2 linked regions of the Stappia indica genome follow. The protein of the gene in region 2 interacts with the protein of the main gene of each other region in a pairwise test. Links are inferred from orthologs where the notes say so. Each region holds a gene or a part of one and is shown on either strand. Other genes may lie near its edges. The genes, in order: rpe and eno.

Region 1 (6,022 bases), 1.0 Mb from region 2 along the record:
TCAGCGCGGGCGGCGATCAGGCGCGTGCGGCAGCGGTCGAACTCGGCATAGGCCTCGGCCATCTTCAGGCCGAAGGTCACCGGCTCGGCATGGATGCCGTGCGAGCGGCCGATGCAGACCGTGTCCTTGTGCTCGAAGGCGCGGCGCTTGAGGGCGGCCAGCAGCGCGTCGATATCGGCCAGCAGCAGGTCGGCGGCGCGGGTCAGCTGCACGTTGAAGCAGGTGTCCAGCACGTCGGACGAGGTCATGCCCTGGTGCACGAAGCGGGCGTCGGGCCCGACGATCTCGGCCAGATGCGTCAGGAAGGCGATGACGTCGTGCTTGGTCTCGCGCTCGATCTCGTCGATGCGGGCGACGTCGAAGGTCGCGGCCCCGCCCTTCTCCCAGATCGTGCGGGCGGCCTCCTTGGGGATCACGCCGATCTCGGCGAGCGCGTCGCAGGCATGCGCCTCGATCTCGAACCAGATGCGGAACTTCGTCTCGGGAGACCAGATTGCGACCATTTCGGGCCGCGAATAGCGCGGGATCATGCGGGTGTCCTTCTCGGGCAGCGGCGGGGTGTGCCGGCTCCTTATCAGACGTGGCGCGGCGGCTCAATGCGCGCGAAGTACCACGAGAAGGCGAGCATCGGCAGGAAGACGAAAGGCAGCAGCGGGCGGGCGCCCATCACGGCGAAGATGTAGCTGGTCGAGGCGCCGGTGAAGGCGAACTGCCAGAACATCTCCATGGAGATCGTGCTGGTGTGCCACTCCGAATAATAGGAGCGCAGCTGCAGGAAGAAGAACACGGCGCAAAAGCCCGCGGTGCCGAGCGTCAGCGACAGGATCATCGCGGCAAAGCGCGCCGGCAGCCGTCCCTTGCGGCGGCGGAAGGTGAGGAGGTTCGCCGCGCCCCAGGCGCAGAAGGCGCCGAGGAAGGCGCTCACCGTGAAGACGGTGACGACCCCGGCCGAGCGGCCGGTCAGGGCTTCGCCGCGCCAGAAGGTGAGCGCGGTCTCCGTCAGGCCGATGAAGGCGGCCCAGGCAATGGCGAAGACGAGCGGTCGCACGTGGCAGGTCCATCCGTTCTGGTCACCCGAACCTGAAGTTCGTCACACTTGTCAGCACGCTCTGTGCGAACTTCAGATTCAAACGCCGACTGTCGGCCGCGCCGCGCAGCCGGTCAAGCCGCGGCGGCGTCGGCGGCCTTGCGGATCGCCTCGATATTGGCGCGGTAGCCGGCAACGCCCTCACCCTTGAACACCGCCGAGCCGGCGACCAGCACGTTGGCGCCGGCCTTGGCGACCAGCGGCGCGGTCTGCGCGGTCACGCCGCCGTCGACCTCGATGTCGATCGGCCGGTCGCCGATCATCGCCTTGATGCGGGCGACCTTGTCGACCATCGCCGGGATGAAGGACTGGCCGCCGAAGCCCGGATTGACGCTCATCACCAGCACCAGGTCGAGGCGGTCGAGCACGTATTCGATGACGCTTTCCGGCGTTGCCGGGTTCAGCGAGACGCCGGCCTTCTTGCCGAGCGCGCGGATCGCCTGCAGCGAGCGGTCGAGATGCGGGCCGGCCTCGGCATGCACGGTGATGATGTCGGAGCCCGCCTTGGCGAAGGCCTCCAGATAGGCATCGCAGGGGGCGATCATCAGATGGGTGTCGAACACCTTGTCCGTGTGCCGGCGCATCGCCTTGATGACGTCGGGGCCGAAGCTGATATTGGGCACGAAATGCCCGTCCATCACGTCGAGATGGATCCAGTCGGCGCCGGCCTCCACCACGTCGCGCACTTCCCTTCCGAAGGCGGAGAAGTCCGAGGCGAGCATGGACGGGGCAATGACGACGGGGCGGGTCATGGGCGGCGGCTCCGATGGCTGAGCTTGGGGGAGGCTGATCTGGCGCAAGCCGCTATCACAGGCTCCCCGGTGCCACAAGCATCCAGGTGGGCGCTCCCTCTCGTCTCACAGCCGCCCGGTGATCGCCAGATACCGCCCGTCGCGCCCCTCGAAGCCGACCTGCTCGACCAGCACCAGCACCGCGAAGGCGGTCGGGCCGCCATCGGCGGGGTGATGCAGCACCAGCCGGTCGATCCGGTAGCCGAGCGCGCAGCCCCGGCTCTGCGGCAGGCGGGCATCGTCGTTGAGCACCCGCGTCTCGCCCTCCAGCGTCAGCGTCAGGCGGAAGCCCTTGATCTCGCCGAAGCCGTCCGGGCAGCGCGCGGGCCGCTCCACGCCGTGCTCGGTCAGCCGCAGCTCCACCTGCGGCCCGAACTCCGGCACTTCCGCGCGCATCGTTGCGATCATCAGGTGCGGGTCGGCGCCGCGCTGCGTCGGCGGATTGTGCGCCACCGTGTCGCCATGGCCGCTGATCGCGGCCGAGGAGATCAGGCCCCATGCCTCGTCGCGATTGGCCGCGCGGGTGCGGGCAAGGTCGGCTTCCGCCTGTGCGGGCGTTGCGTCGCCGGTCTCGTCCAGCCGGCGGAACGGGCTGCCGCCGAGCCAGGCGTCCCGGTCGACGTCGAACAGGTAGATGTTGGAATAGGGAAAGCCCGAGCCGTCCTGCGTGCCGTATTCCTCGAAGGCGAAGCGGCTGCCATCGGACGAAAAGCCCAGCACGTCGACCCTTGCATGGTCGGCGGCGAAGGCCGGCGTGGTGCCCAGCGTCAAAAGCAGGGCGAGGGCGGCGGCCCCCAGCGGAGCGGCTGCGGCAAGAGGCGTGCCTTTCGACGTCGGGCGGTGTGGCAAGGGGCGGTCTTCCTGATGATCCGGGTTGCGTTGCCCGTCAGACTAGCCGCCGGGTGCGGCGCTGCCGTGATCCCGGTCACGTTCCGCCTGATCGGCGGCGATGCGGTTGGCCAGCGGCTTCAGGAGCCATGGCAGCAGGTAGATCGGCAGCTGGCCGAGCCCGAAATACAGCCAGGCGAGATCCGGCAGCGTGCCGCCCAGCGCGGCGACCAGGAGCCCCATGTTGCGGTTGCCGACCGCGTGGCCGATGACGAAGCCCTGGTCGCGGCGCACGCGCGCGAACACCAGCAGCGTCACCCCCATCTGCGTCAGTGCCACGGCAAATGTCAGCGCCGCCACCGCCAGGGTGAACAGGGGCGCTGCCATGAAGCGCTCGGCGACGCCGTCCATCACCGCCACGGCGAAGATGAACAGGATCAGTACGTTGAGCCCGTCGATATGCTCCTTCGCCTCGACGACGCGGGCATTGCCGGCAAAGCGGCGAATCAGCAGCGCCATGCCGGCGGAGGCGGCGAGCAGCCCGGTCAGGCGCAGGCCGAGGGCAAGCGCGTCGATGGGCAGGCTCTCGCCGAGCAGCAGCCCGCCGATCAGCGGCGCTGTGATCGGCGTCAGCAGCATGCCGCAGCCGACCAGCGCCAGCGACAGCGCTCCGTCGAGGCCGATCAGCGCGATGAAGGCCGGGGCCGACATGATCGGCGGGGCGGCGGTGACGATGAAGGCGGCCAGCGCGATGTCGGGATGCAGGGCGGCAAGCCCGCTCGCCTGCAGCAGCGCGCCCACGGTGAGCGGCACGGCGAGCAGCATCCATATCAGCGACAGGGCCACCAGTTTCGGCCGGCGGACATGGGCGACGACGGCGACCGGATCGACCCGCAGGAAGGCCAGCACCAGCAGCACGAAGATCGCTTCCTCGACCAGCGGGCGGAACAGCGCCGAGAGCGGCGGCAGCACCATGCCGAGCAGGGCGCTGATGGCAACGGCGCGGGTGCCCTGGCGGCCGAGCCAGGCAAGGAGGGTGAGCGGCAGGGCGAGCGCCGGCATGTCGGACACTTTCCGGGAAGGGCTCGGGGGCGCCCCGGGAGGGGCTCGGGGGCGCCGCAACGGCGCCGGGCGGGAACAATTTCAGGACCTTGAGTATCGTGGAGAGCGTCTTCCACTTGCAAGGCGATTGTGAACGGTGTCGAAAAGCGTATGCGCAGCTTCGACGCGATCGTCCTTGGCGCCGGAATCACCGGAACGAGTGCCGCCCTGCACCTGCAGGGGCGGGGCCTTCGCGTGCTTCTCGTCGACCGGGATGCGCCGGGAGAGGAGGCAACGCGCGGCAATGACGGGCTGATCGGCCGCGATGCCTACTGCGCACCGGCCCTGCCGCTGACCCTGCCGGGCATCCTCGCCGGCGCGCTGACCCGGCGCCGCGGCTTCGGCATCGATTCGCGCTCGCTGCCCGATCTTGCCCGTTTCTTCGGCGAATGCCGGCTCACCGCCCAGCCGGCCGCCGTGGCGCGGGCGGCGCGCGCGCTCTCCCCGCTGCAGGCGGTGGCGGCGGCCGAGCATCTGGCGCTGGCGCGGGCGGCCAGCGCCCTGCGCTTCTTCCGCCGCACCGGCTGGATCAAGCTGCTGCGCTCGCCGCGGGTGCGCGAGCTTGCCGAGGTCGACCGGCATTTCGCCCGCATTCTCGGCGTGCCTTACGCGGATCTCGACGCGGTCGAGATCGTCCGGCTGGAGCCGCATCTGCGCTCGCTGGAGGAGGCGGCGATCTACTGGCCGGAGAGCCAGTCGGTCTCCTCGCCCGGCGGCGTTACCAAGGCCTATGGCCGGCTGTTCCGCGAGCGCGGCGGCGAGGTGGAGATCGGCGATGCCGCCACGCTTCTCGACACGCGCCGGGGCTATGCGCTGCGCACCGTGCGCGGCGAGGTCGGCGCGCCGATCGTGGTGCTGGCGCTGGGCGCGGGCATCTCGCCGGTGCTGGCGCGCTTCGGGCTGACGATGCCGCTCGCCGCCTGCCGCACCTATCACCGCCATTTCCGCGCCGTCTCCGGCGTGTCGCTGACCCGGCCGGTCACCGACCTGGAGGGCGGCTTCACGCTGACGCCGATGGAGCGCGGGCTGCGGCTTGTCGGCGGCACGGAGCTGATGTCGACGGCCCGTGCGCTGTCCGGGCTTCCGGTGCGCGCCAATGCCCTGCACCGTGCGACCGCCACCGCCCGCGCGCTGCTGCCGCTCGGCTCGGCGGTGGAGGAGCTGCCGGTCGCGGGCGTGCGCGTCTTCGTGCCGGACCAGCTGCCCATCGTCGGCGAAATGCCCGGCATGCCGGGCCTGTGGCTGTCGGTCGGCCACATGCGCGACGGCTTTTCGCTGGCCCCGGCGATGGCGCGGCTCCTGGCCGATCTCGTCACCGACATGCTGCCGCTGGCCGACCCGCAGCCCTATTCGCCCTCGCGTTTTTTGGTCGGGTAAGGCCTCTCCGCTTTTGCGAAGCAAGTCCAGACGTCCGAGAGAGAGGCAGGAGCTAACCTCTCGCTCCCTTCTCCCCCCTTGAGGGGGAGATGTCGGCGGAGCCGACAGAGGGGGGTGAGCAGTGCTGGCGACGGAGCGCCACCTCTCCCCGCGTCCTCCCGGGTCGCGGCTTCGCCTCGTCCGGGAAGACGCCAGGGAGGGACCCTGCCTTAGCGCTGACCGTCAGTCGCGCGCGGCGAACTCGGCGATCAGCTGCGGAAACTCCTCCGGCTGCGGGAAACCCTCGAAACTGCGCGCCACCGGAAGCTCGACCCAGGCGAGCTTTTCCGCCGTCATCGTCTCCATGAACGGGCGCGACCAGCGCTCGTCGTCGTCGAACATGGTCGGGCGCACGTTGACCACCGCCTCGAAGCCGGTGATGCGGGTGAACATCCAGGTCTTGCAGTGCGGGCAGAAATAGTGGTCGAGCTGCGGCCCCTGGATGCCGCCCTTCACCGGCTCGCCGGCGGTGACGGAGAACGCCTCGGCCGGCACCATCGCGGTCAGCGAAAAGGCGCTGGAGCTCATCTTCTGGCAGCCCCGGCAGTGGCAGGCGGCGGTCATCACCGGATCGGCGGCAATCGCGATCGTGGTGGCCCCGCAGCGGCAGCTGCCCGTCAGCGGCCCGGCAGTGTGTCCCATCGTCTGTCCTTTCCCGAAGTGGTGTTTCCCGAATGCGCCGCACCCGATTGCGGCATCGCGAGCCTGCACCCGCGCGCCGCCACTCTGCCCTGTCCGCGTGCAGGGTCAAGTCGGGTGCGACCATTGGCTGCGGGGGAGGTGCGCGACTTCGCATCCC
Region 2 (5,927 bases):
AAGGCCAACCGCACCTCCATCGCCGCCTCGCGCGGCGTCGGCCTCAATGAAGCTTTGCCAGTCTTCGCCGAGATCCGCGAGACTTACGGCATGCCGGTGCTGACCGACATTCACTCCGCCGACCAGTGCGCCCCGGTGGCCGAGGTCGTCGACGTGCTGCAGATCCCGGCCTTCCTCTGCCGCCAGACCGACCTGCTGGTCGCCGCCGCGAAGACCGGCGCGATCATCAACGTCAAGAAGGGCCAGTTCCTCGCCCCCTGGGACATGAAGAACGTGCTCGCCAAGATCGTCGAGACCGGCAATCCCAACGTGCTCCTGACCGAGCGCGGCGCCTCCTTCGGCTACAACACCCTTGTGTCCGACATGCGCGCGCTGCCGATCATGGCGCAGACCGGCGCGCCGGTCGTCTTCGACGCGACCCACTCGGTGCAGCAGCCGGGCGGGCAGGGCACTTCCTCGGGCGGCGACCGCACCATGGTGGCGGTGCTGGCGCGCGCGGCCGTGGCCGTCGGCGTTGCCGGCGTCTTCATCGAGACTCACCCGGACCCGGACAACACCATTTCCTCCGACGGGCCGAACATGATCGCGCTCAAGGACCTGAAGGAGCTGCTCGCCGACCTGATGGCCTTCGACCGCATTGCCAAGTCGCGCCCGCGCGGCATCTGACACTGCCTTTTCCTTGTCGCCCGGCTCGGCTAGGAACAGCCGGACGGGGACAAGTCTGACCACCCTTTTGGAAAGTCCCACCCGCAGGGAGACGAGAATGACCGCAATTGTCGACATCACCGCCCGCGAGATCCTCGACAGCCGGGGCAACCCGACCGTCGAGGTCGACGTGTATCTGGAAGACGGCGCCTTCGGGCGGGCCGCCGTGCCCTCCGGCGCCTCGACCGGCGCGCATGAGGCGGTGGAGCTGCGCGACGGCGGCGCCCGCTACCTCGGCAAGGGCGTGCAGAAGGCGGTCGACGCGGTCAACACCGAGATCTTCGACGCCATCGGCGGCCTGGATGCGGAAGACCAGATCAAGATCGACGAGGCGATGATCGCCCTCGACGGCACGCCGAACAAGGCGCGCCTCGGAGCCAACGCCATCCTCGGCGTGTCGCTGGCCGTCGCCCGCGCCGCGGCCCAGTCGGCCGGCCTGCCGCTCTACCGCTATGTGGGCGGGGCCGGCGCGCGCCTGCTGCCCGTGCCGATGATGAACATCATCAACGGCGGCGCCCATGCGGACAACCCGATCGACGTGCAGGAATTCATGATCATGCCGGTCGGCGCCGACACGCTGGCCGATGCCGTGCGCATGGGCGCGGAGGTCTTCCACACCCTGAAGAAGGGCCTGAAGGACGCCGGCCACAACACCAATGTCGGCGACGAGGGTGGCTTTGCCCCGAACCTCGCCTCGACCGAGGACGCACTCGGCTTCATCATGAAGTCCATCGAGAAGGCCGGCTACCGCCCGGGCGAGGACATCTGCCTCGCGCTCGACGCCGCCTCCACGGAGTTCTTCAAGGACGGCAAGTATCACCTCGACGGCGAGGGCAAGGTGCTCGGCCCGGACGAGATGGCCGCCTATCTCGCCGATTTCGTCGGCCGCTACCCGATCATCTCCATCGAGGACGGCATGGCCGAGGACGACTGGGCCGGCTGGAAGGCGCTGACCGATCTGGTCGGCTCCAAGTGCCAGCTCGTCGGCGACGATCTCTTCGTCACCAATTCGGTGCGCCTGCGCGAAGGCATCAAGAAGGGCGTCGCCAACTCGATCCTGGTCAAGGTCAACCAGATCGGCACCCTGACGGAGACGCTGGACGCGGTCGACACCGCGCACAAGGCGGCCTACACCGCCGTCATGTCGCACCGTTCGGGCGAGACCGAGGACAGCACCATCGCCGACCTCGCCGTCGCCACCAATTGCGGGCAGATCAAGACCGGCTCGCTGGCCCGTTCCGACCGGCTCGCCAAGTACAACCAGCTCATCCGCATCGAGGAAGAACTGGGCGAGCAGGCCCGCTACGCCGGCCGCAGCATCCTGAAGGGCTGATCGGGCCCTTACGCCTCAACGCCTGAAACAATGAAACCCGGTGCGCTCCCCGCGCACCGGATTTTGTTTGAGGGTAACTTAAGATAATTGCTAGAACATCAAAATAACCCAGTTTTCTAGCTAGCCGATTGTATCATTCTCTTGGCTATGGCGCGATCTATAACGGCCCTTATTGAACTATCGACGTTCTGAAATTTAATTCTTGACATAAATGTGAGCGGTCCGAGTAAGACAAACAACCTGCCAAATACCTCATCGGCAAAGCTGCTTGATATTATAGTTATATCTGTAAAATCTACAAGTATTTCTTTATCATTTTCTGATCTTATTAGATTTTCTATATGCAGTCTCGCGCCAATTCCCGCTTCGCGAGATCCAAAATATTTGCACTCTCGTGACATGGAAAAGATATAAGCCTCCCTATCCCCTAATTCATGCTGCCTCTCAAGGTAATCAAATCCTGGTTCATGAATTTTCTCTTTGAACATAAGTGCGTTCTCGATCAGCTTTTCATCTCCGCATTCAACGCGGCAAATTACTGCTGTGCCGGGGTACAGTCTTGTTCCGGATACAGTCTTGACACGGCCAGTTCCCTCAGCACTTAATATCGCTTTGCCAGATATTAGTTCAAATTTTCCGTGGGAGAGCGTAGCGACACGAAAAGCGCCATAAAGTCCATTACCTTGATTTGTTGCGGGATTCCTAGTCACGCCCTCCTTAATTGCTCTCTCCAGAGCTTTTCTGTCGTCTTTTTCTCCCAGTGATCTTTTGATGCCAATTCCTGCGTCTGCCACTACAAACTCGATAATCTCACGGTTCTCGGATTTGATGGTACTTGCTTGTATAACTCCTCCAGTAGGGGAGTTGGCGTGATTTAATACATTATCTGTAATCTCGTTTACAGACCATTCCAAGGCAGCTATTTGTCGCCTCTTAAGCGGAACCGTCTTTAATATCATAGACATTATGCGATCAATTGACTCAGTAAGTTCGTCCGAATTTAAAAATCTTGAGGCTGGAAGGTGGTGATCATCTTCAAAGGTAGACGCTTCATTTTCAGTTTCATTTATCAGGTATGCCCAATTTGCGTTGTGAAAAATATTTCTTGCAGCTGCGTTTTCTGGTCTCACGATTGAAAAATCTATTCCATCGCGACGATAATGACGAATTAGCGCTATTGCCGGAATCATAAAAGATTCCCGAACAGGATATGCTTCTGTGAAGTTTAAGGATATATCTTTGTATCCTCGCGCGATTATTGTTTGATGAAGCGCGCTCGAGAAATGGAATACACTTCTGGATGCGAGTGTTCCTTTAAGGTTAATGGTATTATTTTCCCATCTAATTGAAGTTGGAACTTTCATTTTTCCTCACTGAAAATCAGGCTCCTATCCCGCTTTCGTCTCATAGGCATGCTTGATCGCGGCGGCGAGGGTTTCCGGCTTCTCCGCACCCATGACGATGAAGCGCTCGTCGATGATGAAGGCGGGGACGCCGGTGACGCCGATGCGGTGGGCCTGTTCGACGGCGGCGGTGATCTTGTTGCGGTCGGAATCCGTCGGCAGCAGCTCGGCGACGAGATCCGACATCATGCCGACATCTGCGGCGGCCGAGACCAGCGTCTGCGGGTCGCTGAGGTCCGCGCCTTCCAGGAAATAAAGGCGGAACAGGCGCTCGGCCATCTCGCTCTGCAGCCCGTCGGCGCGCGACCACAGCAGCAGGCGGTGGCAGTCCAGCGTGTTGGGCGAGGTGCGGATGCGCTCGAAAGCGAAGGGGATGCCTTCCTGCAGGCCGGCGGCGGCGATCTGTTCGTGCAGCGCATCGATGCGCGCCTGGCTGCCGAACTTCTCCATCAGGTAGTGCTGGCGGTCCTTGCCCTGCGGCGGAATGGTCGCGTCCAGCTGGTAGGGCTGCCAGCGCAGGGCAACCGGAACGTCCGGCAGGCTCGCCAGCGCCTTTTCCAGCCGCCGCTTGCCGATATAGCACCAGGGGCAGACCACGTCGGAAATGACGTCGATGGGCATTGCGGCCTGATCGGGCGAGGCTGCCTGCTGCCTGTTTGCGGTATCCGTCTCGGCTGGCATGGGCAGTCCTTTCAAGGGTTGCGCAAGAAGCGTGAAATGGGCGCGTCAGGCGAAGGCGGTGCTGGTGACGATGGCGCCGATCCGCCGGCGGATGCGCTCCTGCGCCTCCGCATCCCGCAGCACGGCGATATCGCCCAGCCCCTCGACCGTAGCAACAAAATCCTCGTCGCGCGATGCGGCAAGCGTCGCCGAAAGGACGGGGTTGACAGAAGAAACGGCGAAAGGACCGTCGTTGGCGGCAAGGGAGGCGAGCGGCGGCGGCGCGATATGCGCCAGATTGAGGGTCAGCGGCTCCAACCCGCGCAAGGCCAGCGCGCCGCCCAGGGCCGCAAGATAGCGCTCGAACGCCGCCCGCGGCAGCGCCGGCAAACCCTTGCCCGAACGATGACGCGGGCGATAGCCGGCCAGCACCCGATCGGCAAGAGCCCGGCGCGCGCCGGCCCGCAACAGGCACAGGAGATGCCGGGCGAGGATCTGCGGCGCGACCGCGCGGGGCACGCAGTCGCTGGCGCCACTCGTCAGCAGGGCGGCAGCCTCCGCCTCGTCCGCGCACAGCGCCAGCACGGGCAGGGCGATATGGCGCGGATCGGCGCGAAGGCGGCCGAGAAGCTCGGCCGCGCGGGAGGCGGGCAGGTCGGCCACCATCAGCCGGGCAGGGGCGTCCTCCAGTGCGGCGAGCGCGGCCTCCGCCGTGAGGCAGCCTCGCAGGTCGAGCGCCGCAAGGTGGGCGCCGAGCGCCATGCCGATACGGGCACTGTCGCCGGCGACCAGCACCGGAATGCCGCGGGAGAGGTCCTGGGTTGGGGCTGCTGTCGGCAAGGCGCCTGCGGCCAGAGGGCCGAAGGTAGCCCGGCGCAGCCGCGCTTCCTCCATCCGCCGCGCCTGGCGCACGGTCTCGGCCAGCCGCTCCAGCGCAAGCTCCGGCGGGCAGGCGGCAGACAGGGTCGCGTCCGGCAGGGCCGCCTCGTCGCTTTCGGGTGCGGAGACGGGATCGGTACACAGCACGACGCGCGGCACGTGCACGCCTTTGGCGCGCGCCTCCGGGAACCTGCAGGCGGTTTTGCCGGCAAGGCTCACCACCGCGTCGGGCAAGTGGGAGCCATGCTCGCCGGCCCATGAGATATCGGCGCGTTCGCCCCAGGCAAGGGCAAGACGCGCAAGCGGACCGTCCGGGCGCTGCGCGGGCCCGTCCAGCAGCACCGACAGGCGGCGGGCGGCCTCCCGGCTCATGCGACCTGCGAGTGGCCGAAGCCGGCGCGGGTGGCCAGCGCCTCGCGGTCGACCTTGCCGGCCGCATTGCGCGGCAGGGCGGCGACGGGCAGCACCCGGTGCGGCACCTCGGCAAGGCTGGCGTGCTCGGCCTCCAGATAGGCGTAGAAGCCCTCCACATCGAACAGCAGGCCGTTCTGCGGCACCAGGGCGGCATAGAGCCGGGCGCCGAGAATACCGTCTTCCACGAGGAAGGCGGCCGCCTCTCGGATGCCGGGGAAGGCGGCATAGAGCGCGTCCAGCGTCGGCAACGAACCGACGCCCGGCGCCATCTGCCCCGGAATGCCGAAGCCGGTGATGCCGTGCTCGGTCTGGCGCAGCGGCAGCAAGGTGTCGACGAAGCCGGCCTTGTCGGTCGGCATGCGCACCTTGCAGGCGGGCCAGGCCGAATCCGGCACCATGGCGCCGCGCACCTTCAGCGTCGCCGGGCTGACTTCGGTGTCGATGGCGATTTCCAGCAGCGCCGGCGCCTGCGGGGCGGAGGAGGGCGAGCCGACGCGCCCGCTCGGCAGCGGGCGGGGCAGGGCGCTGCCCTC

The links.
Region 1: the proteins of eno (region 2) and rpe interact in binary tests that used the Escherichia coli proteins (3 or more experiments, as listed by UniProt). The link is inferred for Stappia indica from one-to-one orthologs.

The regions. Positions count from the first base shown.
Region 1 is NZ_CP046908.1:1,167,614-1,173,635, reverse strand. Bases 1-2,995 are described here. They hold rpe (ribulose-phosphate 3-epimerase), read right to left. Parts: upstream 1,840-2,995; coding sequence 1,162-1,839; downstream 1-1,161. Other genes in these bases: GH266_RS05610 (sodium:proton symporter), read right to left, coding at 2,770-2,995; GH266_RS05615 (DUF2259 domain-containing protein), read right to left, coding at 1,945-2,727; GH266_RS05625 (hypothetical protein), read right to left, coding at 575-1,048; purB (adenylosuccinate lyase), read right to left, coding at 1-530. Also shown: more of GH266_RS05610, read right to left, coding at 2,996-3,768; GH266_RS05605 (NAD(P)/FAD-dependent oxidoreductase), read left to right, coding at 3,919-5,184; GH266_RS05600 (GFA family protein), read right to left, coding at 5,407-5,865. UniProt on the Escherichia coli protein: Catalyzes the reversible epimerization of D-ribulose 5-phosphate to D-xylulose 5-phosphate.
Region 2 is NZ_CP046908.1:159,912-165,838, forward strand. What follows is about bases 1-2,900. They hold eno (phosphopyruvate hydratase), read left to right. Parts: upstream 1-763; coding sequence 764-2,038; downstream 2,039-2,900. Other genes in these bases: kdsA (3-deoxy-8-phosphooctulonate synthase), read left to right, coding at 1-666; GH266_RS00815 (STAS-like domain-containing protein), read right to left, coding at 2,155-2,900. In the rest of the region: more of GH266_RS00815, read right to left, coding at 2,901-3,402; GH266_RS00820 (DsbA family oxidoreductase), read right to left, coding at 3,427-4,122; GH266_RS00825 (hypothetical protein), read right to left, coding at 4,168-5,352; GH266_RS00830 (AMP-binding protein), read right to left, coding at 5,349-5,927. UniProt on the Escherichia coli protein: Catalyzes the reversible conversion of 2-phosphoglycerate (2-PG) into phosphoenolpyruvate (PEP). It is essential for the degradation of carbohydrates via glycolysis.